DNA from 2 places in the Bacillus sp. CZDM1 genome. Region 2 is predicted to be linked to the other one. Evidence: riboswitches for the same ligand, from Rfam matches in the RefSeq annotation. Region 2 holds a riboswitch; the other holds the start of a gene.
The links. Region 2 has a riboswitch for cobalamin ahead of ACY3XC_RS22415 (ABC transporter substrate-binding protein). Riboswitches for the same ligand answer to the same signal wherever they lie in the genome.
Positions count from the first base shown of each region.

Region 1: another riboswitch for cobalamin. It lies ahead of ACY3XC_RS23695 (anaerobic ribonucleoside triphosphate reductase); the one in region 2 lies ahead of ACY3XC_RS22415 (ABC transporter substrate-binding protein).

Region 1 covers NZ_JBUESO010000014.1:10,347-26,672, reverse strand. Annotated here, with positions in the region: partial or broken gene ACY3XC_RS23760 (S8 family peptidase) at 1-527, opposite strand, end outside; gene ACY3XC_RS23755 (hypothetical protein) at 564-1,103, opposite strand; gene ACY3XC_RS23750 (cell wall-binding repeat-containing protein) at 1,127-3,307, opposite strand; gene ACY3XC_RS23745 (hypothetical protein) at 3,325-4,071, opposite strand; gene ACY3XC_RS23740 (hydroxymethylglutaryl-CoA lyase) at 4,925-5,863, opposite strand; gene ACY3XC_RS23735 (CaiB/BaiF CoA transferase family protein) at 5,878-7,086, opposite strand; gene ACY3XC_RS23730 (ABC transporter substrate-binding protein) at 7,216-8,259, opposite strand; gene ACY3XC_RS23725 (ABC transporter permease) at 8,286-9,131, opposite strand; gene ACY3XC_RS23720 (ABC transporter ATP-binding protein) at 9,128-9,904, opposite strand; gene ACY3XC_RS23715 (IclR family transcriptional regulator) at 10,064-10,834, opposite strand; gene ACY3XC_RS23710 (3-isopropylmalate dehydratase large subunit) at 11,234-12,481, shown strand; gene ACY3XC_RS23705 (3-isopropylmalate dehydratase small subunit) at 12,478-12,975, shown strand; gene ACY3XC_RS23700 (MFS transporter) at 13,004-14,191, shown strand; cobalamin riboswitch at 14,441-14,617, shown strand; gene ACY3XC_RS23695 (anaerobic ribonucleoside triphosphate reductase) at 14,822-16,326, shown strand, end outside.
Region 2 covers NZ_JBUESO010000012.1:4,670-20,995, forward strand. Annotated here, with positions in the region: gene pelA (pectate lyase) at 1-2,194, shown strand, start outside; gene ACY3XC_RS22405 (MerR family transcriptional regulator) at 2,583-3,410, opposite strand; gene norA (multidrug efflux MFS transporter NorA) at 3,512-4,696, shown strand; cobalamin riboswitch at 4,843-5,044, shown strand; gene ACY3XC_RS22415 (ABC transporter substrate-binding protein) at 5,239-6,216, shown strand; gene ACY3XC_RS22420 (FecCD family ABC transporter permease) at 6,179-7,249, shown strand; gene ACY3XC_RS22425 (ATP-binding cassette domain-containing protein) at 7,246-8,625, shown strand; gene ACY3XC_RS22430 (cobyrinate a,c-diamide synthase) at 8,658-10,037, shown strand; gene ACY3XC_RS22435 (cob(I)yrinic acid a,c-diamide adenosyltransferase) at 10,034-10,582, shown strand; gene ACY3XC_RS22440 (IS200/IS605 family accessory protein TnpB-related protein) at 10,737-12,305, shown strand; gene ACY3XC_RS22445 (cobalamin-binding protein) at 12,536-13,360, shown strand; gene ACY3XC_RS22450 (CarD family transcriptional regulator) at 13,580-14,107, opposite strand; gene ACY3XC_RS22455 (DUF3870 domain-containing protein) at 14,417-14,749, shown strand; gene ACY3XC_RS22460 (CaiB/BaiF CoA transferase family protein) at 15,049-16,236, shown strand; gene ACY3XC_RS22465 (acyl-CoA dehydrogenase family protein) at 16,254-16,326, shown strand, end outside.

The DNA of each region.
Region 1 (16,326 bases), on a different contig from region 2:
GAAGAAAAATCAGCCCACTTATTGGATTGGTCAATCGCTCCTACCGCAATAACGGAATCATATGCAGCTGGATAACCTACTGTACTGGTGTGTGGCTCGTACCCTGTATTACCAGCAGAGGCTACAATCAGAATCCCTTTTGAATACGCCATATCCAACACATCCTTCAACATGTTGGAGGGGGTGTCTGATCCAAGACTTAGATTAATAATATCGATATCATTTTGAACAGCCCAATCAATCCCAGCGATTATATCTGAAACATACCCTTCGCCGTTGTTATCCAATACCTTAACGGCTTAGAGTGAGGCGTCTGGGGCCACTCCAACCGTGCCTTTAGTATTGTTAGCTGCTCCTATAATTCCTGCAACGTGCGTTCCGTGACCATTATCGTCATCATAAGAAGTCGTATACGGAACAAAGGCAACCCCATTTGTTATATTTAGGTCCTCGTGGCTTGTGGATACTCCAGAATCAATAATGGCAATCTTCTGCCCTTTTCCCGTAAAGCTTGCCTGCCAAGCGATTGGGGTACGAATTTTTTCATTACCCCAATCTACAACTTAGGCAGTCGCTCTAATCCTTGCATCCTTTTCTACAGTGGATATTTCCGGGTTTTGTTTGATTTCTTCCATCTTATCAACCGGTATATACGCTGATAGTAAAGGGATTGTTTCCACTGTATTTATAATTTCCCCATTTACATCATGGATCGCTTCTTCATTCACTTGTTGTTTAAATTGGACAATCATTCTTTCCTCTTCTTGTATCGATTCAATTTCACCCGTTGTTGAATTAACAGTGACCTCCATCTTGTTTGGACTAATCTCTGTTTTCGAAGTATAGGTAATTTTCCAGTGATGATCCTTAGATGTTATTGATTTGGTATAAAGGTCTTTGGAATTCTGATTATTTAGCCCTGTTACTAAATAGGTCGTTCCATTCCTTGGGTGGTGTTGGTTCATCCACTTGGAAACCTTCGGATTATGCATGGCAACTTCTTCAGCAGCCTCCTGAGTAAGCCGCGAAGGTTCCTCCGTTGCTCTACAACCGGCTATGGTAAGAAAACAAAGGGCAAATAATAGGAATCCCACTTTCTTCACTCATCATCACCTGCTTCCCTTCGTTACGGTCGAAGTTCTTGATAAACCTGTTCGCTTACTGAACCGGAACCGCCTAGAACCTTATGCCGAGTAATATTTTTTTCCACAAGAATCATTTTCGTAGCCTCAGGTAACTGCTTTGGATTCGTTAATAAAAGTGGTGCACCTTCTTTTGCAGCTAAAACCGAACCCGTTAATGCATCTGCAAACGTCAAACCAGTGGCAATAAATGCGGTATCAGGCGTTAAGTTTAATTCCCGAATGACATTTGCAGCTACTTCGTATCGGTCTTTACCCGATATTCGTTTCGGATTTGGGATTTTGTCATACACAGCTTTTCCCACACTTGCCTCACCACCAACCACGATGGTATCTTGAACACCTATGCTGGTAAGGACCTCTTCTGTTTGCTGAGGTAAATGATCTCTGTTAGCTAACAAAATAGGAATCCCATTTCTGGCAGCATAAGGTGCAATCGAAAGTGCATCCGGAAAATTCATTCCATCTGCCACAACCGCTCTCGTAGTGGGTCCTAATCTTTTCGCAAGATTGGCTGAAACTTCAAAGCGGTCTTTACCGCCAATCCTCTCCAAATGAGTGACTCCCATGTTACGTAAATCATTTACAACCCCCTCCCCAACACTGCCAGGACCGCCGACAATAATCACTTTTTGGGGCTTGAGCCGACTGATTTCATCCTTTGATTCAGCTGTTAAACGATCTTTAGCTGTTAACAGGATGGGTGCGTTTTCTTTATAGGCGATAGGGGAAGCGGTTAAGGCATCAGCAAACGCATTATAATTCGATACTATGATGGTATTAGCCGTATCCTTCCATCCCATATTTGAAACATTAACGGCTACTTCAAACCGGTTCTTTCCACCGAATCTCTGAAAAATATCTACGTACGAAGAACTTACATACCCTTGAGTCCCCTCAGATAATTGCACGGGGTACCATTCCTGGTTATCGACATTCACAAGAGGGCCTGTTACTTTTAGGTTTAGATCTTTATAGAGTGTCCTTACGACATTACTGCTGAGGGATGGGCTGTCACGAAGGTTAACATTATCAGCTTTCACTAAAGCCATATACCCATTTTGTACCCAAAAGGAATTATAGGTCTCATTCAGCCACAGTGTATAATTGTTCCAAATCGAAGGCTTCTCATGATACAACGCCCAAGAACCCGTTCCCTTTATTCCATATTGCTTCGGCAGACGCAGCTTTGCTTTGATAGAGGGTTCATTTTCAAACCAAATAATATAGTTACCTTCTGTAAGTTTTACACTCCCGATGAAGGCACTGCCGCCTATCGGTATCGTAAACGTTGCATAAGATGACTGAGTCTTCTCATCAAATTGGATTTTTCCATTAAATTGTGCAACAAGAGGATCCACTCTTGTACTTGAAAGTCCCATCCCCGTTATAGAACGGTTCTCCAAGGTCGGCCCATCAAGCTTCCACATTCGCCCATAAAACGGTAATCCAGCAACAATCCGATCCTTTGCAACACCTTGATTTATGGCATACTGGATGGATCTTTCAAAGAAGGAGAGGCTGGATACAGGACCTATTGGGCTATCAGGAGAGTCCCAGCTTTCGTCATAAGCCATAATCATTAAGTAAGTAGCGTATTCCCCTAGTGCCTTATAATCATAGAAGCCATGCCAGCCCGTTTTCCAGCCGTTAGGATTCGCAGCAACCGCTACAGACACCTCTTTATGAGCGGGTATGTATTCCCTAAGAAGCCTTATAAAATCCGTATGAGCATCCCGATAGGCGTGACCTACTCCCTCTATATCCACGTTCACACCATCTAGATTGTATTGTTGAATGGCAGCTGCAATATTTCGAGCTAAGCTGTCACGGTTATTTAACCCGTTAATTCCTGCGGTTGGATTCCAATGATTAGCAAGAAAAGGAACTACTTTCATTCCTCGGTTATGCATCTCGGTAATAAATGAAGTTTGTAACCTCCATGTGACATCGAGCTGTCCATCTGAAGTAATATCAAAATAGTTCGGGGAAACAACATTCAAACTGCCTTTCGTTTTATCTACTTGAGTGACATAGCTGCTGGGTGACCCAAAGAATACATACGACATATTAAATAACCTCGTTTGGGCACGGGTCGGTGAGGTGCCTTGCAACGATACAGGAATGATTAATAATAAGATAATTGTAAGCTTTACTACCTTCATGGCTTCTCCCCCTCATGTTACGGCTTATCATACCTTCCTCTAAAGCTGTAGCCGTTTTCTGTCGGTGTTACCTCGTAATGTAAGTCATTGTAAGTAAAGGATGTTTGTTTTACGTTAGTTAAATTACCATTAGGCTCAACACCCATTTTATTAAAGAGCTCATCCACATCATAAATTTCAATATTCGGATGCAGTAAGGTAATGATTTGACTCCAGCCTGTCAGCATGGCCGCTACGGTCACTTTGGTTTTGTCCTTACTAATCATCTCTAACTGCTGGATGTGATCTTGATGAACAAATACGCGTAACTCCAGCTGATTGGACAGGTTGGATCGATAAAACGTTTCTCCATTGGAAGATACCTCTTCTAGATCCTTAATATATAAATTAGACATTTGTTCATCGGTAACAGCATTCCATCTGGCTTTGAAGTCCTGAAAAGGCAGCTCCGCTGGCACCGTTTCAGTCCCGCTTTTCGGGTCTTCATTTTCTTGTATCTCCTGTGTTTGAAGCCGATCCTCTGCTGCATAGTCTTCTGGCGGCTTTTGTTCTGGAGCGTCTTGATTTTGTACTTGATTAGGAGAATCATTATTTTCATCTACTTGTTCATCTGGCATCACCGGGTTTGGATTTTCTTTTGAAGGAATAGACAATTTAATATACGGACTCGATTGACCAGAAGAATTCTGTTCTGGTCTAGAAGAACAGGCTGAAAGAAGACAAATGAACAGAATGAGGATTGTAACTTGATAAAATTTGGACATACTATCACCTACACTCTTTACGTATTAGACTGTTATTATCTTTTGAAAGACTGCCTGATTCATCCATCCAGTTGTTACCAGCATTTTTTGAACCTCTCATTTATCATCTTGCTGACATTTTCACTATATCAACTTTTCGACACTTTCCAACGCCTCTTAGGAGGTACAAACCCTGTATTACCAACATTTGCAGCGATTCTAATCAATCGATTAATTAATCCCAATGCCACTAATCAAACGTTTGATTAAATAGTCAATGAGCCCCTTTAGGAAGAGAACTTTCTATTGTTTTCAACTGAATAATTTGCCGAAGAAAAGTAGAGAGTATTTATGAGCTTCCTCAAAATAGACAATAGAAACTAGTAAACGTCATAATCTGACACACATCTACTATACGAAATGCTAATCAAACGTTTGATTAAAAGCGCTAGGAACCCTTATATAAAAACGAACCTGGACAGTTTTCTAGTGAATTTTTTGTCGTGGATATAGACTTGTATTCTTAATAGTTCCTTTCCTGTGGACACGGGGACGGTTCTCTTGGTCTTACATATTTTTCCACGACCACCTGAACCGTCCCCACGGTCTTCAAAATTTTGCGTAAGGATCTCCCCTGGAAAACAGCAAAGGCACAACTAGCTCATTACACTAGTTGTGCCTTTTTTACGAATTGTACACGTGTACACGGGGACGGTTCTCTTAGTATTACATATTTTCCCATAACCACAAGAACCGTCCCCACGGTCACGCGCGTTCAAAGAAAGGTAGTGATTGAAGATGGCAAAGAAAACAACGATACGTACCAGCGTTATGACAAAAAGCAGAGAATCGTATCCCTGCTTCCTATAAATCATTAACCTAATTTTTCCTGAGAAACTGGCGCCAAATGCAAATCAGAGCATTTTCCAGCTTTTAAAATAAAACTATTAGAATAAGATGGGAATTTACGTTGTAATTCCTCTCCAATAGAGATAACTTTATCAATTTTGATACCTGTTTTTATTCCCATTTCTTCAAAGCCATGAATTAAATCCTCTGAGGCAATGTTTCCGCTTGCATTTGGGGCGTATGGACAGCCGCCTAAGCCTCCGACTGAGCTGTCAAAGTCTTTAATTCCTACCTCCAGTCCCGCTACTGCATTTGCGAAAGCCATTCCTCTTGTATTGTGAAGATGCAGGGAGAACTTTAATTCTGGGAATCTTTCATGTAGGTTTCCTACTATTCTTTTCACCTTGACAGGGTTGGCCATTCCGGTTGTATCGGCTAATGATAAATCATAAATCCCTAAATCTATATATCGTTTACAAATTTCAGAAATTCTTTCTATCGGGATATCCCCCTCGTAAGGGCAGCCAAATACAACGGAAATGGAACCAGATAGTATGATGGATGTACCTTTTGCACTGGCTACTAGAGGTTCAAATCCCTTCATGACATCGAAGGTTTTACTATTTGCATTGCTGATGCTGTGCGAATCGGTAGCTGACAGCATGAGCTTCACCTTATCTACCCCCGCTTCGATCGCTCTCTCTAATCCTCGTAGATTGGGTACAAGTGCCCGCAATTTGACATCCTTTTTTCGTTTTATCCCTTGTAAAACGGCACTTGCATCCTTGAGCTGCGGAATGGCCCTAGGATGAACAAATGAAGTCACTTCCATTTGCTTAAAACCACAATTGATTAAATCATTAATGATGTCGATTTTCTCCTCAGTGGGAATGATTTCTGATAGGCTTTGAAATCCGTCCCGCGGACACACTTCCGTAATGTTTACTTCATTTGGAAAGTTCAACAACTTCTCCTCCTTTAGATAACCTTTCTTTCTCTTAGGTTTGTAATTTCTTCCTCACTGAGGTTTAATAGTTTTCCTAGTATTTCTTCATTATTTTCCCCTAAATCGGGACCAACATTTCTAACAGCACCAGGAGTTTCTGAAAATTTTGGAACGACACCTGGCATCTTAATTTTTCCAAGCCGCGGATGGTTGACTTCAATGATATTCTCTCTTTGTTTATAATGCTCATCTTCAAAAATATCTTTGATGCTATAGATGGGGCTTACAGGTACACCAAATTCATCTAAAAGATGGAGAAGATCATCCCTATTAAACGTTCTCACCCAATCTGCTACAATACCGTTTGTTTCATCAAAGCGCTTTAGACGTTCAGCATTGTTGTGGTATCTTTCATCCACCAGCATATCTTCTCTTTTCATAGCTTGAGCCAGTCTTTCAAATGTACGATCTGAACTCGTTACAAGGGACACCCAATGTCCATCTTTCGTTTGAAATGTTCCAGCAGGACTAGAATGTCCACTTAAACCAGGAGAACGTTCTTTTATCGTTCCGTTCTGATCGTATTCCGCAACAAGAAACTCAAACATTCTAAACATAGATTCATATAAGCCAATATCAATAAATTGTCCTGTACCATTATCATCTATATCACGGTAATATAGGGCAGCAACTGTCGCAAAGGCAACATAAATACCAGTAACATAGTCTGTTAATGAGAAAGAAGGGCTGATCGGCGGTCTATCCTCATATCCATGCAAATAGGTAAATCCGCTATAGGCCGTGGCGGGTGTTCCAAATCCTGCTTTGTGCGAATTGGGTCCTGTTTGACCGTATCCCGTTACCCTCGACAAGATAAGGTTTGGATTTTCCTTCTTTAAATCTTCATAGCCAATACCCCATTTTTCTAAGGTTCCTACTCTAAAATTTTCAATCACTACATCCGAAATCCGAACCAATTTTCGTAAAACTTCCTTGCCCTCTTCTTGATGCAAATCCAATGTTAGAGATTTCTTATTCCTAGCTAGTCCTGGCCATCTTAATGGTTCATCTCCATGAAATGGGCCCATCCCTCTTAAAGAATCCCCTCTCCCTGGCAGCTCTACCTTTATAACATCAGCACCAAAGTCTCCTAAGAGAGTAGCTCCAAATGGTGCCGCAATCATCGTTGATAAATCTAAAACTCTTATACCCGTTAAAGGTCCAAAGTTAGGATTATTCATACTTTCCATTCCCTTCAACTAACTAGTTTCATATTGTTAGAATAAAAAACACTCACAGTTTTCCGACACTGTTAGGTTACCTAACATAACAGGAAATTCCGAAAGTGTTTTTTATTTGTATACTTTTCTTTACTTCACTTTTTCTGCAAATTCATTATTTACAACTTTATCAAAAGGAACTTCTATTCCTTCAAAATTTACGTTCATTTCATACCCATTTTCAGTAACGATTGGACTTGTGGCAAACGCTGGATAATTGTTTTCATAAGCTATGTTATACACTTCTTCCTCTATATCACTAAAGGATTTCTTTAAGGCTTCTTTTGCTCCCTCTTTATCGGTTTTGATATACTCCTCTGCTTTGGCAACGGCACGAGTCACTTTCTCGAACAATTCTGGATTAGCATCCATTTCTTTCTGCGTTGCGACTAAACCGGTATAAAGGAAACCATTTAAATCTTCTAATTCTCCTTTAGATAGGTTGATTAGCATGAATCCACCATCCATTGCCCCCATATCAGACGTCGGAGAGGAGAAGGCAAAAGCATCAATTTGTTTGTTTTTAAAGGCAGGGATTACGGCTTCACTTTTACCAAGAGGTACTAGCTCAACCTCTTTATCTGGTTGTATATTTTCCCTTTCTAGAAGATAACGAACCAATTTATCACTTGAACTTCCAGGTGATGTGATCGCTATTTTCAACCCTTTTAATGCCTGTATTTTTTCAGAAATAGGCGAGTCTTCCGTAATTCCTTTTTCTTCCGCAATTTCTTTCCTGATAACAACATTTGAAGCATATTGATTCATTAGCGTCGCAAAGACCTTAACATCCTGTCCCTTTTCCGCTGCATCCATTACATTTCCTAAAGTGGTTCCACCAATTTCAACGCTTCCTCCAATAACGGCCGCCATTACCTTAGAACCTCCGCCAGTGGTAATCAGCTCTACATCAAGACCTTCTTCAGCAAAGAACCCTTTTTCCTGTGCAATATATAGTGGTGTGAATAAGAATCCGTGGGTCGTTTGGGCAATCGTTATTTTTTGGTTACCACTTGCTTTCTCAGAACCTTCTTTCGATTTTTTTGTTGCGGCTGGTTCTCCTCCACCACAGGCACTCAAAAGGATTAACATCAATCCTATTACTACACTTAATACAAAATTTCTTCTCTTCAATGTGATTCCCCCTAATAATTGATTAATTAGTTATTTGTTTGCTTCCAACGAAGAAAATGCTTCTCTAAGATACCTAATCCAAAATTGAGCAAGACGGACATAAACATTAAGATTATTACCGCCGCAAAGGTTCCAGCCGTATCGAACTGTCCGGCTGAATAGCTGATTAAGAATCCAACACCACGATTGGATGCGGTGATTTCTCCGATAACGGCACCAATCAAGGCATATGGTACAGACATTTTTAATCCTACAAAGACCCAGTTTAGAGCAGATGGAATCGTTACCTTTAGTAAAATTTGACGTTCACTAGCCCCCATTAAACGGATACTATCAAGCAAATCACTATCAACATTTTTAACACCCGCATAAGTATTAAAGAATACAAGGTAGAAAACAATGACTGCTGCAAAAACGATTTTCATTTCAATTCCAATACCAAACCAAAGAATAAAGAGTGGCGCTAATGCAACCTTTGGCAAACTATACAGTGCCATAATGAAAGGGTCCAATAACTTTGCTAAGAATTCCCACCGTCCCAGAACAAAGCCTAAGATCGCTCCGCCTGTTGCACCAATAAAAAAGCCAATAAACATTTCTTGAGCCGTAATACCGATATGGAAAAATAGTTCACCCGATAGCGTCCACGTATAGAGTGATTGGAAAATATCGCTCGGTTCACTTACCCAAAACTTATCGACCAACGAACCTGAAATCAGTTCCCAAAGCACCAAAATAATGACGAGTAAAGCCAGTCTCATACCCGCAAGAATTAACTTTTCCTGTAAAGGACTCTTTTTCACTTCTTCATCTAAGACAGCAGGCTGATTCTGTACATTCGATTCCTTAGAATTAGCAACTGATACACTCATCCAACAATGCCCTCCTCAATAAATTCTTCTTTTAATGCATCCCAAAGTTTGGTTTGGATATCCTTAAACTCCTCTGTATAGCGGACATTAAACGTATCCCTTGGTCTTGGGAGATTAACATCATGAATGGACTTGATGGTTCCAGGTCTTTTACTAAAAACGGCAACTCGGTCTCCAAGTGTAATCGCTTCTTCCAGATCATGCGTAACAAATATGATCGTTTTCTTCGTGTCCTTCCAAATTTCTAGCAGCTTATCTTGTAGAATTAATCTTAACTGAGCATCTAGAGCGCCAAATGGCTCATCCATTAAAAGAGTCTCTGGATTATAGGCAAGAATCTTGGCGAGACTTACTCTCTTGCGCATACCTCCCGAAAGTTCTTGAGGGTAATGCTTTTCAAAGCCTTTTAAGCCAACCATTTCGATAAATTTAGCACTCTCTATTTCTCGTTCTTTTGCACTCATGCCTTGTATTTCTAAGCCAATTTCAACATTTGCCTTTACCGTTCTCCACGGCAATAAATTATCCTTCTGTGTCATATACCCTACTTGAGTATTAATTTTATCTACTTGTTTCCCGCGATAATGGATTCTTCCCCCATTTGGCTTCATTAGACCCGCACACATATTTAATACTGTTGATTTTCCGCATCCGCTGGGACCAATAACCGTAATGAACTCACCCTCTTTTACATCCAGGTTAATATTTTGTGCGGCTAAGAACGTTTCCCCATCTCTCGTAAAGCGTTTCGATACATTTGAGAATTGAATCAAGACTTTTCCCCCTCTTCATTTATGGTTATTCCATTTCGACAACGCTTTCATTTTTGTCTAAACAAAGAAGTCTATTTACAGCTATGTTGTTGTTGAAAATTTTTAAAATAAATAATTTTCTCATAATTCCCTTCAAAAAAAAGAAGTTTTTCAAAGCCATTACTGGACTGAATTCATCTCTTCCTGTGTATACCCAAGATTTTTAGAAACTCTCTCGCTAGACTCCAAGACTTCTTTTATAAAATTTTCAATTCTTTCTTCCGTAAATCTCACCAATGGTCCAGAAACCGTTAAACCGGCAATGACCTTACCTGTATAGTCTTTAATTGGTGCTGAAACAGAAGCTGTTCCCTCTAAACGGTCACTCAAACTTGTTGCATATCCTTTTTCTCTAATATCAAAAAGTTCAAGCTTTAATTCATTTAGAGCAGCCTCTGACATGAACTCTCTTTGTTCTTTTAACACTTTCGTCATTAGTTCTTGATCAGAAAAGGCCAATAATAACTTACCAGAAGCTCCTTTATGTAAAGGTAATAACTTTCCAACTTCTGAAACTTTCCTTAAAGCTTGATTGCCATCAATTCGATCAATGCAAACTCTCTTTAATCCCTGAATAATATTAATATTCACAGTTTCTTGTGTTTTCTCTGATAACCCCTTCATGATGGGCTTCGCAACATCTATTAGTTCTAATGAACTTTGTACAATATTTCCGAGAGCTAGTAATCGAATGCCTAGTTTATATTCATATGTAGACGGGATTTTCTGAACCATCCCTTTTGATTCTAAAGATGCTAATAAGCGAAAGACAGTCGATTTTGTTAATCCTGTTTTTTGGCTTATTTCAGGAACGGTTAAGATCGGTTCTTCTATTGAAAAACTAGTTAAAATGTCAATCGCTCTTTCGACTGAACGGACCGTTTCACTCATGCATTATTTCGCCTCCATTTTAATTCTTATCACGGGTTCCTTATGTACCTTTTCAAAAAAAGAGACCACATAGTGAATTCCATATATAGTAAATCTCAACCATGTTTCATCTTGTGGATTTCGAATCCGGCTGGTGATTTGTTTTAATCGTAAATGATGATATAAGCCTTGTCAATTAAAAATTCAGAAAAGTTAAAACACTAGACTGTCAAATCTTTTGTAAGCAAGTACAACGAATAAATATTTATATTAATTTAAATTTTCTAATAAATAATTGACATCCAACTTTATTGTCCCGTAGAATGAATTTAAAATTCATCATACGGATTATAAATACGAAGAATGAATTCTTAATTCACTTAATGATTTTTTATTATCATTCTTCAAGGAGGTTTATCGATGGGCCAAACATTAGTAGAAAAGATTATTTCTTCACATGCAGGTAAAGAAACCTATCAAAATGAAATCGCGATTGTAGACGTGGATGCCGTTATGGCATCGGATACTACCGCTCCTTTAACCATCAAAAGTTTTGAAGAAATGGGTGGAACCCACGTTTGGGATTCATCTAAAGTCATCTTTGTCATCGATCATGCAGCACCCGCTCCTAATGAACGAATCGCAAATTTACATTCTTTAATGAGAGACTTTTCTAGAAATCAAGGAATTAAATTATACGATGCAGGTAGTGGCATCTGCCATCAACTGATGGTTGAAAATGAACACGTCAAACCTGGACAATTGGTTCTTGGCGCGGACTCCCATACTTGTACATACGGAGCACTAGGTGCCTTCGCTACTGGTGTAGGTTCAACAGACTTGGCTGCGGTACTATTAACAGGTAAAACTTGGATTAAGGTTCCCGAAACGATTAAGATCCAGTTGAATGGAACGTTACAACCTGGAGTTTCTGCGAAAGATCTTATTTTATTTTTAGTAGGGCAGTTAGGAATTGATGGCGCAACCTATAAAGCGGTTGAGTTCACCGGCGAAGCGATTGAAGCCTTAAGTTTAGACAGCCGTTTAACCATAGCAAATATGGCCATTGAAATGGGAGCTAAAGCGGGGTTTGTTGACACGATTGGGTTGGAATTGCCATATGATTTTGACTATATTCATGCAGATGAAGATGCAAAATATGAAACCGTATACATCTATGATTTTTCTACACTTGAACCACAGGTTTCTATCCCTCATTCACCAGATAACGTAAGACCAATATCTGAAGTAGAGGGTAATTCGATTCAACAAGCTTTTTTAGGGAGCTGTACAAATGGAAGATTAGAAGATTTACATGAAGCCGCCACTATTTTAGAGGGCAAAAAAGTTCATCCTGATGTCAGGTTTATGGTTGCAGCAGCTTCTAATGAAATCTACTTAAAAGCAATTCAAGATGGGACGGCTGAAATACTTGTACGTGCTGGAGCAACCTTCCTTCCATCCGGCTGCGGGCCATGTGTCGGTACACATCTTGGTGTTCCTGGTAATGATGAGGGAGTCATTTCCTCTACCAATCGTAACTTTAGAGGGAGGATGGGGAACAGAAATTCAAATGTATACCTAGGTTCTCCAGCTACTGTTGCAGCATCCGCCTTATTCGGAAAGATTACAAATCCTACAAAGCTTATGAAGGAGGAAGTGAAATGATCTTAAATGGAACTGCTCATGTCTATGGGGATAACATTGATACCGATCGAATTATCCCTGGTAAATATACAAAAACATTAAATATGCAAGAATTGGCTGACCACGTTTTTGAAGATTTAGATCCTGATTTCCGAGCGAAATTAAAGGATGGAGATATTTTAGTTGCAGGCAGTAACTTTGGCTGTGGATCTTCTAGAGAACAAGCACCGTTAGCTCTAAAAAAAGCCGGTGTCTCGATTGTGATTGCAAAATCCTTTGCTCGTATTTTTTATCGAAATGCCATTAATATTGGGTTACCTATTCTTGAAATCAGTGATCACACCATTAGCGATAAGGATAAACTAGAAGTAAATTTAACTACAGGTGAAGTAGAAAATGTAACAACATCCGTAAAATACCAGGGGTCAGAAATGCCCTTAGTGATGATTGACATTATCAATGATGGAGGGCTTGTCCCATATTTAAAGAAGAGAGGGACGTATCAATTATCGTAGATTGATTCTGCCTAAAAGTGGTGTAACTATGAAGATTTTCTCTATCGTATGTATCGCAGGTCTTTATATGTTGATGATCATGGGGACACGTCCAACCGTTTCTTTATTTGCACATGAATTAGGAGGAAGCATTAATCACATCGGATTCATTACGAGTCTATTTTCCTTGGTCCCCTTAATTTTTGCCATTGTGCTCGGGAAAGTGATCGATCAGCTTAATTCTAAAATAACCTTACTTATTGGGGGATATCTGGGCGTTTTAGGAATCATCCTGCCCAGTTTCCTTCCTAACTTTTTCGGATTATATGTATCACAACTCATTGCGGGTTCTGCTCAAACCATATTCATTCTATCTGCTCAAGATTATGTTGGAAGAATCTCTACCAAGGAAAATCGAAATCAATATGTTTCTTGGTTTAGCCTGGGGGTAGCAGCCGGAACTCTCCTTGGCCCTTTGCTAAGTGGAATCATCGCAGATTCATTCAACTTCCCCAAAACCTTTTTCGGACTAAGCCTATTCGGACTCGTAAGCTGCATTCTCATCCATTTCATTCCGAATGTATATCCTATTAAAAAGGAGATAGATTCTACTTCTTCAGTAACAAGCCATTCAACTTTTTTGGATTTACTAAAAATACCGGGATTGAGAGTAGCCTTACTCTTCAGCTCATTAATCTTATTTGCAAAAGATCTATACTTCACCTTTTTCCCACTGCTAGGATTACACTTTGGTTACAGTAACTCTATCATTGGGCTGCTGCTTTCGATAAACGGGATCGCAAGTGTCATTATTCGGTTCTGCATGACCCCTTTAATCAATCGTTTTGGAATGATTCATGTTTTTATAGGCTCTATGATCATTACGTGTGTTTCGTATTCAGCTTTACCCTTCTTTCCACAAATGATAATAGCTGGTATAATCGCGTTTATACTTGGAATGGGCTTAGGAATTGGACAGCCATTATCTATTTCGCTTACCATTGAGCATGCCCTTAACGGTCGTGTTGGCGAAGCTTTAGGAATTCGACTAACGGTTAATCGTCTAACTCAAGTTACTACACCTCTTATTTTGGGAGTACTGGCAAATATATTAGGGATTATTCATATCTTTATGGTTAGTTCTACTGTTATTGGCATTGGTACATTCATTGCGAGCAGAATCAAGGAAATTAGAAAAGATAAATTAGTCAAAAATAATAAATCGCAATCTATGTGATCATAGAAAACCATGCTTATCCAAATCGTATCCGACTCCCTAGGGATGGTTCTCACGTTTCCTACTACCTATTTACCTACTTACTAGCTATCTCATAGCCATCGGAACCTGGATGGTGCCTGTCACCCGGATTTCATACGCTGACTCCAAAATCCCCTAGTAAAAAATGGTTGTCAAAGTAGAGATTGTATATTATAGTAAATTATACAATATTTAGTGTTTTTATCTTCTATAAAATACTATATATAGATATTGACCGATAATAATGGCGTCAAATAAGACGTAATAGGGAATCTGGTGAAAGTCCAGAGCTGTACCCGCAACTGTAAATGCTGACGAACTAAGTAATCCACTGTCTTAGGATGGGAAGGTATTAGAGTAGGAAGAAGCATAAGTCAGGAGACCTGCCATTTTTATACGTATTATCTTCTTCGGGAGTTGGGGAGGTATAACGGGGCTATTCTGACTATTAGCAGTGAATGAATGCTGTTTATAGATGATTCCACGTTATTTCACCCATCAACTTTGATGGGTTTTTTGTTGTTCAAAATAAAAGTCAATTGCCACTGAAAAGAGCCATCAGAACCGTCCCCAGGGTTCCATGGTTCTGAGCAAACAAGGAGGTCCAATGTGGAAACGAAACAGGTTTTTTCTAATTTATTAGCGGAATTCAATGAAATTGTTGGTAGCAATAATCAAGATTTAATACAAGAGAATGCGAATGTCGATGGCAAGAGCCCTATGGGTATGATGGGACTCTTCGCTTCTACTAGTGCGAAGTATTACGCAATTGAACACTTATTGTCTGACGAAGTAAAACAAGCTTATATGAATGGTTATATTTATATTCATGACTTGGATTACTATGCATCAGGCACGACAACATGCGTGCAAATCCCATTAGCAAAGGTGTTAAAAGATGGTTTTGATACCGGCCATGGTCATATGCGTGAACCAAACAGTATCATGTCGGCAATGGCTTTAGCTTCTATCATCTTTCAATCGAATCAAAACCAGCAGCACGGCGGTCAAGCAATGAGTAACTTTGATTTTGATTTAGCACCTTATATATATAAGACATACGAGAAGAACGTTCAATTATTAGAAAGCGTTCAAGCTGGCTGCGACCTAGAAGAAAAAGCTTGGGAGCTGACAGATAGAGATGTCTATCAGGCTTGTGAAGCCTTTATTCACAATAGTAATTCCATGCACAGCCGCGGTGGCGGACAGGTCCCTTTCATCAGTATTAACTATGGATTAGACACTTCAAAGGAAGGGCGAATGCTTGTTAAGAATATGCTTCTTGCTACTCAAAAAGGGCTAGGAAATGGAGAAACGCCGATTTTCCCAATTCAAATCTTTAAAGTAAAAGATGGTATCAATTTAAAACAAAGTGATGTCAACTATGATTTGTTCAGGCTGTCGCTTGAAACAACAGCAAAACGTCTTTTTCCAAACTATGTGTTTGTAGATGCTCCATTCAATCTACACGATTACAAAGAAAAAGATCCTGAAACACATATCGCCACAATGGGGTGTAGAACAAGGGTACTCACAAATGTAAATGGCAAGTCAACGCCCGTGGGGAGAGGAAACCTCTCGTTTACTTCAATTAATCTGCCTTTGATTGCGGTAGAAGCAGATAACGTAGAGGAATTTTTTAAGAAGCTGGACCATTATGTTGACCTAGCAAGTCAACAACTATATGAAAGGCTCTTATATCAATCAACAAAGACACCTGCAAATTTTAAATTCTTATATGGGCAACAAATATGGAGGAATTCAGAGGAACTATACAAAGATACCTCTCTAAAAGAAGTTCTTCGTCAAGGTACATTATCCGTTGGTTATGTTGGTTTAGCGGAGGCCCTTGTTGCCCTGATTGGAAAACATCATGGAGAAAGCGACGAAGCTCAGAGCCTAGGCTTAAAAATGGTTTCCTTCATGAAAGAAAAGATGGATCTTTTAACAGAAAAGACGAAATTAAACTATACATTGCTAGCAACACCTGCCGAATCCTATGCAGGGAAAGCTTTAAAAATCGCTCGAAAAAAACATGGGGTCATCAAAGGAGTAACAGATAAGGAATGGTTTACGAATAGCAATCATGTCCCTGTCGAATATAAGATTAATGC
Region 2 (16,326 bases):
TTTCGATGTAAAAGCATTAGCTTTACATGCTGCAACGGGTAGCTTTAAAGGATTAAATCCCTCTTTTACAAATATGTACCCAACAAAGGCAGCAGTTGGAATAAACAAATTTGGTGATACCGTTGTCATTTATGAGTTACAGGACTCCTTACAAGAAGGGAAATTGGTCAAAGAGGTTAATAATCAATTTACAGGAAATCTAGAGGAGCTAAAAGTACAAGCAAATAATCTCGTATCTTGGCAAATGGATCATGGCGGCTGGACGAAGAGTATGGAAAGTGAGTATAGCAGACCATGGAATGGAAAGGAAAAGCGTACGACACAATTTGGTCCAAATGGGGAAGAATTAGGATCGATTGATAATAATGCAACCATTAATCAAATTCGTTTTATCTCTCAAGTGTACAAGGAAACAAAGGATGAAGTCTTGAAGCAAAGTGTGTTAAAAGGAATTGACTTCCTCTTACTCATGCAAACGGAAACAGGTGGATTTCCACAGGTATATCCAATGCGAGGGACATCACCTGAAGACTCTGTCTATTATTCAAATTATGTAACCTTTAACGATAATGCGATGATTAATGTGTTAGAGCTGTTTGATGAGTTATTAAATGAAAGCTATCCGTTTAATGAAAATATGATTAATGACGAGTACAGACAAAAATTAGAACAGGCCATGTACAAAGGAATCGACTATATTTTAAAAGCACAAATCAAGGTGGACGGCAAATTAACGGCCTGGTGCGCTCAGCATGATCCCGTAACATATGCACCTCAACATGCACGTACTTATGAGCATCCATCCATTTCAGGCAGTGAATCTGTTGGCATTGTTAAATTTTTAATGTCCCGCCCAGAACAAACTCCTGAAATCAGGAAAGCGATCCTAGCTGCTTTGCAATGGTTCGATGAAGTGAAGCTCGAAGGAATTCGTTATGTAAGTGCAGACCCTAATGGAGTCTACTTCGTAGAGGAAGAAGGGGCAGTATCCTGGTACCGTTTCTATGAAATTGGTACAAACAAGCCGATTTTCTCGGGCAGGGATGGTGTCATTATGCATACAATCCAGGAGATTGAACAGGAACGTCGTGATGGCTATTCTTGGGGTGGCAGCTACGCTAAACAACTATTAGAGGCAGCAAAAACAACGGGTTATTTTGAAAATCATATTTATGTAGAAGCGTTAGAAAGTGTCACTGTTGATGATTATGGCAGAAAGATAGCTAAAGGAGAATTGACAAGAGTGGAAGATTCTACAAAAGACTTGCGAGCTATCTCTGTTAAGCTTGTCGTTTCTAAGGATGGCATCGGGGATTATGATACTGTCCAAAAAGCAATTGATGCTGTTCCCAACAATAACACAGAACCAGTAGAAATTTTCATCAAAAATGGGACATATAAAGAAGTCGTAACAGTACCAGCCAACAAGCCATTTCTTTCATTAATTGGTGAGAGTGCGGAAAAAACGATTTTAACGTACGATAATTATGCAAAGAGGGAAAGGCCTGAAGGAGGTACTTACGGTACGAGTGGAAGTGCGAGTGTCTACCTGTACGCCAGTGATTTTACAGCCCAAAATTTAACGATGGAAAACTCGTTTGATGAAAGTACCGTAGAAGGTGGTTCTCAGGCTGTTGCGGTATATACTCGCGGCGACCGGATGAAGTTTGATCATGTCCGTTTTCTTGGTAATCAGGATACCTTATATGCAAATGGCGGAACCCAATATTTTGGTAATTGCTATATTGAAGGGGATGTTGACTTTATTTTCGGGGCAGCAAGAGCTGTATTTGATAACTGTGATATCGTATCGTTAGACCGTGGGTCTTCCACCAATAACGGATACATCACAGCGGCAAGCACAAATATAAATGATCCTTACGGCTTCTTATTTATCAATAGTAGATTAATAAGTGAAGCTGCGGAAGGAACTGTTTACTTAGGGAGACCTTGGCACCCTGGTGGTGACCCGAACGCGATTGCAAGCGTGGTCTTTATGAATTGTGAATTAGGGGAGCACATTCAGCGAGAGGGCTGGACAGATATGTCCGGGTTCAGTGCAAAGGACGCAAGATTCTATGAATATAAGAATGAAGGGCCAGGTGCTAATTTAGAACGACCTCAATTAACAGATGAAGAATCGTCAAACTATACCATTGAGAATGTACTAAAAGGCTGGAATCCTCTGCAGTAAGATTAATGGCGGGCAATCCATTGGGATTGCTCGTTTTTTATTGCTCCTACAAAACAAATAATCTTTGCACCATGACATAATCATTAGTTCATTTACTAGAAAACAAGCGGTTTATGGATGGATTGGATTATAGATGGAATTGAATAAATAGAGCAAACTGAAAAAATCTAATATCAATTCATATAATGTTATCCTTTCCTGCCATGATGAGTTTACCTTTGTACAACAAGCTGAACAGATAGCATATGAGTTAGGGTTCGAAAGTAAAAGTTATTTTTAAAAAATATTTAAAAGATTTTATGGGTTATCCCCAAAATCATATAAATCTAAGTTATAACATTATGGGTATTCCTGTAAGTAAGTATATTGGTTATAGAATGATTGAAGATTAAATTTCTATGACTTGAATCATAATTTTAGTGACATAATGCTCCTTATGATTCTTTACAACTGAATCATAGATATACTCTTCAAACACATATTCTCCTATCGTTACATCTAACCGTTCCATTTCTAAAAAAAGCCGGTTATATGTGTGATGAATTGTTTTCTCATCCCCAATATGGTAGCCAATAATAAAATCACCCTTAACTGTTTTAAAATACGGATGTCCTTCCTTTGGCTTAGGCTGTTCAATATATAAAAAGCTGTAATTCGTATATTCGCCCTTTAATACTTGTTCCCGTTTCGTGATAACACCTATTGGAAATCCAGTATCTAGATGTGATTCGTTCAATTCATTTAGAAAGTCTGAAACGACCTCTACAAATTCCTCTTCCGTAATATTTTCAATGTTCCTACTTAAATAAAGAGTTGCTTCAGGTAATTGCTCAAGTGTAACTTGGTGAAAATCAATGTGTGACGCTTTTTCGATTAATGCTATTTGAGCCTCGATAAATTTTTCCTTCATTTCAATTTCCTGACGCTTTTTCACGATTTCTTCTTTTTTTTGATACATTAATGACAAATAACTTTCAGGAGATTTATTTTGCATGTAGAGTTGAATATTGTTAAGCGACATATCAAGATCTTTTAATAAATCGATAACAAAGAATAGCTCTATTTGGTGAATTGAATAATAGCGATACCCTTTTTCGTTTTTCAATATCGGAGATAATAGACCAATTTGATCGTAATAAAAGAGAGTCTGTTTGTTTACTTTGCAAAGCTTCGCAAATTCGCCCGTAGTTAAATATTTTCCATTCTTTTTATTCATTTTTTACAGCTCCTCCCTTGACTATATAGTAACTATATACACTAGTATAGAAAATGTAAAACATATACAATAAGCTCGAATTGTTAAGGGGAATGTTGAAAATGAAGACTCAAAAAGTTACGTTAGGATTATTATTAATGAATTTATTCATAGCCTTTTTGGGGATTGGACTTGTGATTCCAGTTTTACCAACGCTGATGAATGAATTAGGCATAACTGGAACAACAGTCGGTTATTTAACAGCAGCTTTCGCCATAGCTCAATTGATTGTTTCACCATTTGCTGGTAAAGCAGCAGATAAATATGGCAGGAAAATTATGATTGTAATTGGCTTATTTATTTTCGGTATCTCAGAATTTTTATTTGGAATCGGCAAAGAAATCGAAATGTTATTTTTCTCTCGTATTTTAGGGGGAATTAGTGCGGCATTCATTATGCCGGCGGTTACTGCTTATATTGCAGATATAACTAATTTGGATACTCGTCCCAAAGCACTCGGGTATATGTCGGCTGCCATAAGTACAGGATTTATCATAGGTCCGGGTATCGGTGGATTCTTGGCGGAATTTGGAACACGTATACCATTCTTGTTCGCAGGTGCACTTGGTACATTAGCCGCTATTCTTTCGATTATTTTATTATCTGAGCCAAATCGTACAAAGGAAAATAATGAACAATTCTCAGAAACTAAGAATGGCTTGAAGCGTGTGTTGGAACCAAAATATCTCCTTCCGTTTATATTAATATTTATTGCCTCATTTGGTTTAGCAGCATTTGAATCGTTCTTTAGTCTATTTGTGGACCAGAAATTTCAATTTAAACCATCGGATATAGCCGTTGTTATCACAGGTGGTGCAATTTTTGGTGCAGTTTCACAAGTTATATTATTTGATAGGCTTACACGAATTTGGGGTGAAATAAAACTGATTCGCTATAGCTTACTATTATCAGCTGTATTGGTCTTTTTGATGACTGTTGTTCATTCTTATTTCTCTATATTACTAGTTACATTTATTGTTTTTGTAGGTTTCGATTTATTCCGTCCAGCAGTTACTTCCTATCTTTCAAATATCGCCGGTAATGAACAAGGTTTCGTTGGAGGAATGAACTCGATGTTTACCAGTTTAGCAAATATTAGCGGGCCCATTATAGGGGGAATATTATTTGATATAGATATCAACTATCCATACTACTTTGCGACTGTAATATTATCTTTGGGAATCGTTATTACCTTGTTATGGAAGAAACAAGCAAAGGGTTCTTCTATCGAAGTGAAGGCTAGTTAATTAGTCAGAGATACTATATCTAAGACCTTTTCAGGATACCTTAAAAAGAATATAAATGTACAAACGGACTTTTAAATGAATATGGACAATAGAAATAGTTTACAAAGGAGGAATACTCTACTATAATGGCTTTTATAACAAAAAAATGAATACTAGACAAATAGGTTTCTTAAATGATCAGAGTAAGAATCATTTAAGACTAAGAGGGAAGTTGGTGAAAGTCCAACACGGTCCCGCCACTGTAAGCGAGAAGGAAGGTTATATATATCCACTGTGTTTTTAACATGGGAAGGGATAACCAACCAGTGATTCGCAAGTCAGGAGACCTGCCTATTATGTTTTTTAAGCTTCCTCGAGGAAAGGAATGTTTAAAGTGCAGGTAATCTATTATGTAAATATTTATTATTTATTATGACGATTGCAAGTTATTATGCTGTCTACAAGACTAAGTATTATAAATCTGCCTTTATACACGCTTTCCATAGGAAAAGCGTTTTTTTGTTGCCAAAAATAGAAGGAGGAAAAAAGTGATGAAAGATTTTATGAAAAAATGGGGTCTAATGGGTGTTGTTCTGCTGCTAAGCATGGGTATTATTGCAGGCTGTGGTACACAGGAACAGAGCACCCAAGATAAAGCGGCTGCTACCCAAAACGAAAAGCAAAAGGAAAGTAAAGAGCAATTCCCAGTAACAATCACAGACGATGCGAATCAAGAGGTAACGATTGAGGAGGAACCTGAAACCATCGTTTCCATTCAAGCTAGTAATACAGAGATAGCCTTTGCACTAGGGTTAGGCGATAAAATCATTGGTGTATCGGATTACGATAACTATCCAAAGGAAGCACTGGAAATAGAGAAGGTGGGTGCACAGGATATCAATGCAGAACTAGTTCTTTCTCTTCTTCCAGATATTGCTCTTGTGACGGACTATCATTTCAAAACACACCCTGATGTTTTACAAAAGTTTGAAGAGGCTGGAATTGATGTCATTGTAGTTGGTGGTGCCACATCCTTTGAGGATACATATAGCAATATTGAAATGATTGGTGCAGCTACCGGAAGCAAGACGGAGGCAGAAGAAATCATTACAGATATGAAAGAGCGTCTTCAAGCGATTAAAGACAAAGCCGCAGCAGCGAAGGTGGATAAAAAGAAAGTTTGGGTGGAAGTTTCACCGGCTCCTGATATTTTTACGACAGGCCAAAACACCTTTATGCATGAGATGCTGGAGTCCATTCAAGCCACGAATGCTGCAGAAGATCAAGATGGCTGGGTAAAGCTGACTGAGGAAGAAATAGTAAAATTAAACCCAGATGTGATTATCACAACGTATGGCTACTATGTAGAAAATCCAACAGCTGGGGTGCTAAAGCGTGAAGGATGGGCAGAAGTCCCAGCTATAAAAAGTGGAAACGTATTTGATGTGGATAGCGATACGGTTACTAGACCTGGTCCTCGTTTAATTGAAGGAGTCGAGACACTTGCGGAACTTATCTATCCTGAAGTTTTTAAACAATAGAATAGGTTGGTTGTATGTTATAAGCGGAGGGCTTTTACTTGGTATAAGCCTTCTTGGCTTGTTTTATAGCAGTGTAACCGTTACTGTTCCTACAATTTTACACATCATACTGGATAAAACGTTAAATATGGGCTGGCTTACCGATGTAGCAAAAAATGAAGAAATGATTATATGGAATATCCGTCTGCCAAGAGTTCTATTAGCATTTTGCATTGGAGCATCACTAGCATTAGCAGGTGCAGCTTTTCAAGGACTATTACGAAATCCATTAGCAGACCCATATACCATAGGAGTATCCTCTGGTGCCTCTCTGGGCGCCGTTTTGGTATTGTTTTTCCAAGTAAGTATTGTGGGGTTGGGAAGTTTTACGCTTCCAGTGGTCGCCATTTTATTTGGGTTAATTTCTTTATTGATTGTTTTCGGACTCGTTCGATTAAGCAGCAAAAGTTTAGCGATTGAAACCATTATTCTGGCTGGAATTATTATAAGTGCCTTTATTGGTGCACTTGTTTCTCTCATTATTTCATTAAGTGATAGAGAATCTATGACACAAATTATTTATTGGCTTTATGGAAGTGTTGGAATGAGAGGGTGGAGTCATATTCAACTAATCCTTCCGTTCATGCTTATCGGTTCATTTATATTAATCTATCACTATCGTGAATTAAATGCTCTAGCACTGGGAGAGTATGCAGCCGATCATATTGGAGTTGATGTTAAGAAGGGAAAGACATTCGTTCTAATTGGTGCGTCTTTGTTAACGGGAGCAGCAGTAGCTGTGTCAGGGTCGATTGGATTTGTGGGACTTGTAATTCCACACTTAGTCCGACTTATTACGGGTCCTAATCATCGCCATGTCCTTCCACTATCATTGTTTATTGGAGGAGCTTTTCTCATTTTAGCTGATTTAATGGCAAGAACGATCATCGCGCCAAAAGAACTGCCAATTGGTGTAATCACGGCCTTAATTGGTGCGCCAGTATTTGCTCTATTATTGATTAGAGAACGATTTGGGAAGGGGGCCAATAAATGATACGTGTTCAAAACTTAGTTGGCGGCTATGCCCATTCCCCCATTATTAAGGGGCTAGATTTAGAAGTGAAAAAAGGAGAGTTTTTTGCCCTTCTAGGACCAAATGGAAGTGGAAAGACCACCCTTTTTAAGCTTATTACAGGACAGTTACCAATAAAGAGCGGGAAAGTTTCAATCTGTGGAAAAGAAATTTCATCTCTATCAAAACTAGATAAAGCAAAAAAAATGGCTGTTTTAACACAGGAAGTTCAAGTATCTTTCGATTATACTGTTGAAGAAATCATTAGCCTTGGGCGTTATCCGCATCAAAAGGGGATCTTAAAGCAACTATCGAAGAAGGACAGGAAAGTCATTAAAGAGGTTATGGAAATAACCCAAATAAGTGAGTTTCGGAAAACTCAATTTCGACTGATTAGTGGTGGTGAAAAGCAAAGAGTCTTATTGGCCAAAGCCTTAGCACAGGAGCCTGAAATCTTACTTTTGGATGAGCCTACCAATCATCTTGATATTAAACATACATTTCAAATGCTGAATCTACTGAAAGAACGACAACAAACTACAGGGCTAACCATTTTTGCGATTCTTCATGATTTGAATGTTGCTTCACTTTATGCAGATACAGTAGCCTTACTACATAATGGGAAATTTTTAGAAGTAGGAGATGTAGATTTATTAAGGAAAGAAGATCAATTAAAGAAGGTTTACGAGGTGAAAGTGAAATCCCAATCACATCCAACTGTTCCTAAACCACAGCTCCTGATGACACCAAACCATTTTTCATCAAGTCGGTTAGTTAACTTTGAGGATTCCTATAAAATAAAACAAAGTGACGACTATCTTCATGTTCAATTTGATCAGCCACTGCGCACCATATCCAATACCGCCGTCGGTGCTGGTATCCAATGGATAAAACATTTTTGTCAGTTTCAAGGTCCGCATTCAGATATACTGCAGGTGTTGGAAAACTATTCGATGCCACATGAACAATCAGCCGGAATCATGACAGCCGTAAAACTCGAGGATATGGCCATGGTTACGAAAGAAATAGAAGGTATTCACATGATGATAATCGTGACAGAAGGGACAGGAAAAACCATCAACATCATGTTATTTATAGATGCCCATTTTACGGATGGTGCCCTTGTTGATGGATATATGTCTGCTATTGAAGCAAAAGTGAAAGCCATACATGATCTTCGTTTTTCCAAAATGAGTGGGAATGTTGCATCATCAGACACCATGCTGCTTGCCTTTACACAGCAAGGGGAAAAAATAGCCAGCGCCGGTTCAGGAACAGTTGTCGGCAAAGCAATCGGACAAATGGTTTATGGTTCCATAAAGGAAAGTTTCTGCAAATATCTAGAGAAGGTCCACTAAAATCTTAGATCCATTAAAAAGGGGAATGGCAGATGACAGAACGACGAATGGTAATTGCAGGTACTGGAAGCGGTGTGGGGAAAACAACATTAACTATTGGGTTAATGGCAGCGTTAATGAAAAAAGGTTTAACCGTCCAGGGTTTTAAATGTGGACCTGATTATATTGATCCTTCCTATCATACCGCTGTAACGAAACGCGAGTCACGAAATTTAGACAGCTGGATGCTCACAAAAGATCTTGTGCTGGATATTTTCACTCATGGCAGTAAGGGTTCAGATATTTCAATCATCGAAGGGGTTATGGGCTTTTTTGACGGGAAAAGTCCAGTAACCAATGAGGGAAGTACGGCTGAAATAAGTATGATTACGAAAAGCCCAGTTTTGCTTGTTGTTAATTGTGAAAGTATGGCGAGAAGTGCTGCTGCGATCGTGAAAGGTTTTCAATTGTTTGCTGAGGGTCCTACTATTGTAGCTGTCATTGCGAATAAAGTAGGAAGTGAAGGTCACTTTCAGCTTGTAAAAAATGCGATTGAGCAGGAATGTCACGTTCCTGTTATCGGTTATTTGAAGCGAGAATTAGATATTGAAATTCCTGAGAGACATCTTGGACTCATTCCTTCTATGGAAAGAGGGGAACTGGATTCGTTTTTTGCTAAATTAGGTACTCTAATCAGCGAAACTGTCGATATAGATAGATTTTTTGAATTAGCCGTTGCTGAACCGTTAGAAGCAAGCCGCGAGTCTTCCATTTTTGAAAAGCAGAGGGACTATCTGGTGAAAGTTGCGGTAGCAAAAGATAGCGCCTTTAATTTCTATTACCCTGAGAATTTAGAAATCATGGAAGCAAAAGGGATTGAAATTGTATATTTCTCGCCGCTTGCGGATGAGGAGATACCTGATGATGTTGATGGACTTTATATAGGCGGCGGATTCCCTGAAGAGTTTGCACAAGATCTAGCTAGTAATCTAAAAGCAAAGCGATCAGTAAAGCATGCGATTGAAAGTGGATTGCCTACACTTGCCGAATGTGGAGGTTTCATGTATTTAACTGAGTTCATAGAAACAACGGATAAGAAAAAATTTGAAATGGCGGGTGTTATTCCAGGCAGTGTACATATGCAAACTAAATTAGCGGCATTAGGTTATCGAGAGATTAGTGGACAAAATAATAATTTTATACTTAATGATAGGAGTGCCAGGGGACATGAATTTCATTACTCAACCTTCCAAGCACTTGAAGAGGATGTACCTTATGCGTATGAAACGATAGGCATGAGAGGTGTAAGTAAAGAAGGGTATTTACTACATAATTTAGCAGCGGGGTACACTCATTTTCATTTTGCCTCTTGCCCAGAAATGGTAGAGAATTGGATAAGAAAATGTCTGGAGAATAGGGGGAAAGACATATGACTAAATCAATCAATCGAAATGGCTTAACACTTGTTTATACAGGAGATGGAAAAGGAAAAACGACATCCTCTTTAGGATTAGCCCTTCGAGGAATTGGTCGAGGATTTAAAGTGAAAATCTATCAGTTTATCAAATCACCTGAGCGTACATATGGAGAAAAAATTGCACTGAAAAAGCTAGGAGTAGAGATGGTTCAACTGGGAATTGGGTTCACTTGGACAAAAACACCCGAGGAACATAGAGAAGCCTTAAAGCAAGGATGGCCGAAAGCAAAAGAAGCTGTAATGAGCGGCGAGTACGATTTGGTCATTTTAGACGAACTCAATAATGCATTAGCCATAAATAAGTTTCCCATTGATGATGTTTTGCCTCTACATGAAGTGATAGATGTAATCAAAAATAAACCTTCCCATGTTCATTTGGTGATTACCGGAAGAGATGCCAAGCAAGAAATTAAAGACATAGCTGATCTCGTTTCAGTTATTGATTCGGAAAAACATTATTACGATGAAGGCATCCCTGCTGTGAAGGGAATAGAATTTTAAATTCTTGAAGGGGGTTGTAACGGCTTAAATAAATCTATAATAAACTACAAAATAGTATTAAAATCTGACAAAAGAAAAGGGACTAATTTTTGACTTTCTTCCAATAAAATCCTATAATTAATATAGAACATTTGTTCTTGTTAGGAGGGGTGGAATGAAGGTAACGAAAATTTGTCAAATAGCCGATGGTAGTGCCGCCGAGTTTGAAGAACTAAATCGATTAATGACAGTTTTTTGTTCTGCTTTGCGGTATTCCTTTAATCGCTTGGTAGAGGGTGAACAGTCAAACAATTTAATTAAATCGATAAGTGCTCTCTTTCATTTGAACAAAAGATATGCTGAAGATGCTGTCATGCAAGCCCAAGCCACGATCTCAAGTCAAAAAAAACTATTACCCTTAAGAATCCAGGAAGTACAAGGGAAAATTAATAAGACCTCCATGAAATTAGAATATTATCAGACAGGTAGGAAAAGGCCGAAAAAAGTTCCTCTTGAGACCTGTTTAAAAGGGTTGAGTGCCCGCTTAGAAAAACTTCAAGTAAAGGAATCCATTTTATTAAAACACCAGGAAGACCAGACAATTCCAACCGTCATCTTTGGTGGAAAACAGAATTTTTATGAGCGTTTAAAAGGGAAAATATCAAGAAATGAATGGAAAGGTCTACGTTCTAATACCCTTTATTCTCGTGGTGATAAGTCAAAAATGGGTAATTTGAACACCCGAATCGTATTCGACGAGGTGGAACAGCAGTTTTTTATAGAAGTGGCCAATCCACTACTCGTTGAGGGTAGAAAAAGGAGTCCTAGATTACGATTCAAACTACATGTACCGGATAAATATTTCGATGATGTTGTTGGGGTAGTATTACCCAATGAAGTTGGTGTTACCTCAAAGAACAAACCTATGGAAGTATATATCCCCTATTCCATTGAGTTAAAACGGAAAAATAGTAAGATCTTTGTCCACATCACTTATGAAGAGGTTGTCCATGGTTCTATGCTGAATTGGACTGAAACGATTCAGTCTGATTTACTTGCGGGAATTGATGTGAACATTGATCGCATAGCGGTTTCTATTTTAACCAAACAAGGAAATTTAGTAGAATCTAAAACCCTTTATTGTCATGAAATGGAATATGTAAAAAGCAACCGCAGGTCCAATATTTCAGGAGAAATCGCAAAAGAAATCGTTCAGTATCTTTTGACTTGGAACGTGGGAGCTATCGTCATAGAAGATATCAAACTAAAACAAGATCATGATACGAATAAACGATTCAACCGTCTTGTCCATTCGTTTGCAAAAACAAAATTACAAAAGGCGATTATCACTAGGGGAATTAGATTTGGTTTTAAAATAAAAAAAGTAAATCCCGCTTATACAACCGTTATCGGACGGTTTAAATATAGTAAAAAGTACGGCTTATCCGTTCATGAAGCAGCTGCTTTTGTGATTGGGAGAAGAGGGATTGGTCGTGATGAAAAAATACCACAAGAAATCCTAAACCAGTTACGCACGCTAGTAAAGCCAAAGTTGATTTCTATTCTTGGGTCAATGGAAGAATCCGAGAAAAAGTCAAAAAACGGTAAGCAAAGGCGGAAGTATATGGGGATGTTGTTGAAAAATATAGAAATTTTCAAAGAAAACCATAGTTGGAAACTATGGAACGTGATTCATAAAACATTAATGAGTAAGAACCAGGAATTACAACTGAAGGAGGTGTAATCCTGGTACTAAAATCCATTCTTTGTGGTAGGCTGACCAATGGAAGGAATGGTCTACTGCAAATCACCGGCTCTAACAGAGCAACGCGGGCTGTCTTGAACATTAGGTTCATGACAAGGGTGCAAATCCCTTCCTGATGGAATGACGTGGGAACCGTCACGGTATGTCTCCTTTTCTTGGTTCGGAGGCGAAATGTAGAATTTGATAGATTTTAGTAACCAGGTTTATTTATGAGATTAATATCTATATGTCCAAGTAATACAGAATTAGCAGCCTACTTAGGATTAACATCTTCGTTAGTAGGAGTGGATAACTATTCGGATTGGCCGGAGGATATTCAATCATTGCCAAGATTAGGTTCGGATTTGAATATTGATATGGACAAAGTGGAAGCTTTACAGCCTGACTTAGTATTAGCCTCTCTCTCCGTACCCGGAATGGAACGCAATATCGAAGAGTTGAAAATACGAAACATCCCATTTGTCATTGTCCCCAATCCTAAGACGTTAACGGAGGTTGGAGAAAGTATATTATTTGTTGGAGAAGTTACGAATACCTCTGACAAGGCGAATCAATTATTTGAAAAATACAATACGATACTCGAAAAATATCAATCTTTATCTAATTTAGTGCAAAAGCCTGCAACCCTTTATTGGGAATGGTGGGCAAAACCTATTTTTACTCCTGGAGCAACCAATTGGTTAACTGAAATTAGTATACTTGCAGGGGGAAGAAATATATATGAAGATATGGCACAGTCAAGTGTAAAAACGGAGTGGGAAGAGATCTTACAAAGAAATCCCGATGTTATTTGCCTTATTTGGGTGGGGGTACAAAAAGAAAAAGTTAACCCAAAGGTTATCCTAAAACGTCCTGGGTCGGAACAGTTGTCGGCTATTAAAAACAATCAATTGTATATATTAGATGAGCCATTATTTTGCAGGCCATCCCCTAGATTGTTACTTGGTTTATTTAAAATAGCGAGTATCCTTCACCCTGCTATTTACCCGCCATTTAACGAAAATAACGATCCTTTATTAGATGAGGAAGTTTAATTTCTTTTATGATAGTTATCGAAAGACTCTGAATATATCCCTGTTGGAACGATTTAAATATTTGCTATTTAAGCTTTAATACGGAACAAATATATAAGGAAAGTTCAAGTGTAAATGAAAAATAAGTTTTGGATAAGTCATAAAAAAACACTCATAATGTTGTTAGTACAACATTTATGAGTGCTTTTTATTTTAAAAATGGAGGGTTTCTCTCCCTTTTTAACAAATATCTTGAATAGCTGTTTTATTGTTAATGCGTAACATGCTTTTTATCTTTTCAAAAATAGCTTCTGGAGAAGTATTGAGTGAGATGGCCAATTCTTTAAACAAGATATTTTGTATGGTACTTAAAATTCTACTATCTTGTTCGTAAAACTTCCTACTAGCCTTTTCAATTTCATGCTTTTTCCGCAGCAGGGTATTGGCAACTTTAGCAATATCCATTCGATTTCCAGTATACACAATATCTTTAAAAACTTGGCCACGCAATTGCGGCTTTTCAATCCAATTAATTCCAGCAGAATTAAAAGATTCTAAAATGTTTTCTGCTTCCTCTTTATTCATTAATTTCAATATTACGGTTTTATCATTATCTACAGGGGTACTAATCGTTAATTTCTGACTATTTTCAATGGGATGTATGACATAGTAAGCTTTAGTAATCCCGGTATATGTCTTTTCAGAGATTTCATCTACTCTGCATATACCATGTCCTGAATAGACGATCAAATCACCAATCTTAAACACAGTGCTACCTCCTTAAAAACAAATAGTCAACTAGGTTGACTAAACTTATTTTACACTATTTCTGATTGTATTGTCAATCTAATTGACGATGTTTATCTATGTAATACATAAGAGTGAAGTAAAATATATTAATTTTGCAATTAATAGAATGAACAGGATTATTGAATTATTTGGAGAATACATTAACAAGACTTAAGTTTTCCAAACATAGATCACCTTTGATAAATTGGTGATAAGTCGTAATCCTTTAGACATCTATAAATTATGTAATACATATTAATTATTTTTTTAAAAGAGAGGTAGTTTCAGATGATGAACGGAAAAACCCTGTTTATTGCTGGGCATGCAAAGTTACCCCAAGGGATAGCAGCTAAAAGTGTATTTGAAACATTGACGATTACAGCAGAAATTGATAGAAAATATGGGGTCATACTCGAGGCATCCTGTACATTGGCAACGGAACATGCCCGTGAATTTGTTGGTCAGGTGTTAAGGGGGATCAGTTTAAACGATGGGATTGATGAAGCAATCGCTGCACTTCAAACCTATTATCGAGGTAAAGCTACGAATGCATTGGTGGCTGCATTAAAAGATCTAGATCTCCATTATCAACAAATAAAATCTACTGAAAAAAGTAAGTAATTGGTTTTCATAGAGTTAGAAGAATAAAAAAATATATATTTCTTTACAATTATTATTGAAAAATTCTAACTATTGATATATTATTTTATATAACAACTGGGTGACAGCAATACCCTTGCTGCACGACCGGATTGAAAGTAAAGCAAATGATTAAAATAAAATTGACTATATTCACTTGATCTTCCTTTGTCGGAAGACGAGCTAAGAGTAGGAGTCAGTAGAGCAATCAATGAGGAACTTCATTGTTTGTTTTGCTGGCTCCTTTTTGTATTTCAAATAGTCGGAAAGAGGTGATTAGCGTGAAGGGGGCACTTGATGGAATCCGCATTTTGGATGCTTCGCGGGTACTGGCGGGACCATTTTGCTCAATGATTCTAGGGGATCTGGGAGCAGAAGTAATAAAGATTGAACACTTTGAATCGGGCGATGAAACGAGAGGCTGGGGGCCGCCTTTTGTAAATGGCGAAAGTGCATATTATTTAAGTGCAAATCGGAATAAACAAAGTATGACACTTAATCTTAAATCAGAAGAAGGTAAAGAGATTTTTTCCAAACTGGCAGCAACAAGCGATATCGTTGTTCAAAACTTTAAAACTGGGACACTTGAAAAAATGGGTTTAGGCTATCCGCAGCTAAAAGCAAATAACCCTGGGTTGATTTTCGCTTCCATTACAGGTTTTGGGTCAACTGGTCCATATAAGGATTTACCTGGCTATGATTATATCATTCAAGCAATGAGTGGTCTGATGAGTATCACTGGCGAGCCTGATGGGAGTCCAGTAAAAGTTGGAGTCGCTATTGCAGATGTGTTAACAGGATTATATACCTGTATTGGGATTTTAGGTGCCTTGCAACATAGAAATGTGACTGGGGAAGGGCAGGAAATTGATATTTCCTTGATGGATTGTCAGGTTTCTTCATTAATTAACGTCGCAAGCAATTATTTATCCAGCGGAGTGGTTCCAAAACGTATGGGGAATCGGCACCCAAATATTACCCCGTATCAGGTGTTTAAGACCAAGGACGGCGATCTTGTTATTGCCGTAGGAAACGATCAGCAGTTTAAGAGATTTGCTGCTGTTCTGGGTAGACCTGAATTAGCAGAAATGGAAGAATTTATTCATAATGAACAGCGTTTACAGAATACGTATAAACTGATTGCCATTTGTGAAGAACTGCTGTCAAAAAAGCCGAAGAAAGAATGGAAAGAAGTATTAGATGCAGCTGGAATTCCTAATGGACCAATCAATACAGTTGCTGAAATGTTTGAGGATCCACAGATAAAGGCTAGAGAGATGGTAGTGGAGATGGAACACCCATTAATTGACAATCTTCAATTAACAGGTTCACCGCTAAAATTATCAGCAACACCGGTAACCATGAGGCGTCATCCTCCATTGTTTGGTGAACACACTGAAGCACTGTTAGAGAGCATTGGATACAATTCTGAAGAAATTTCAAATTTAAAACAAAATAAAATTATATAGGGAGGAAAAATAAAATGATGAATTTTGAATTAACAGATGAGCAGCAAAGTGTAAAGGATATGGTTAGAAAATTTGTCGATAAGGAAATCA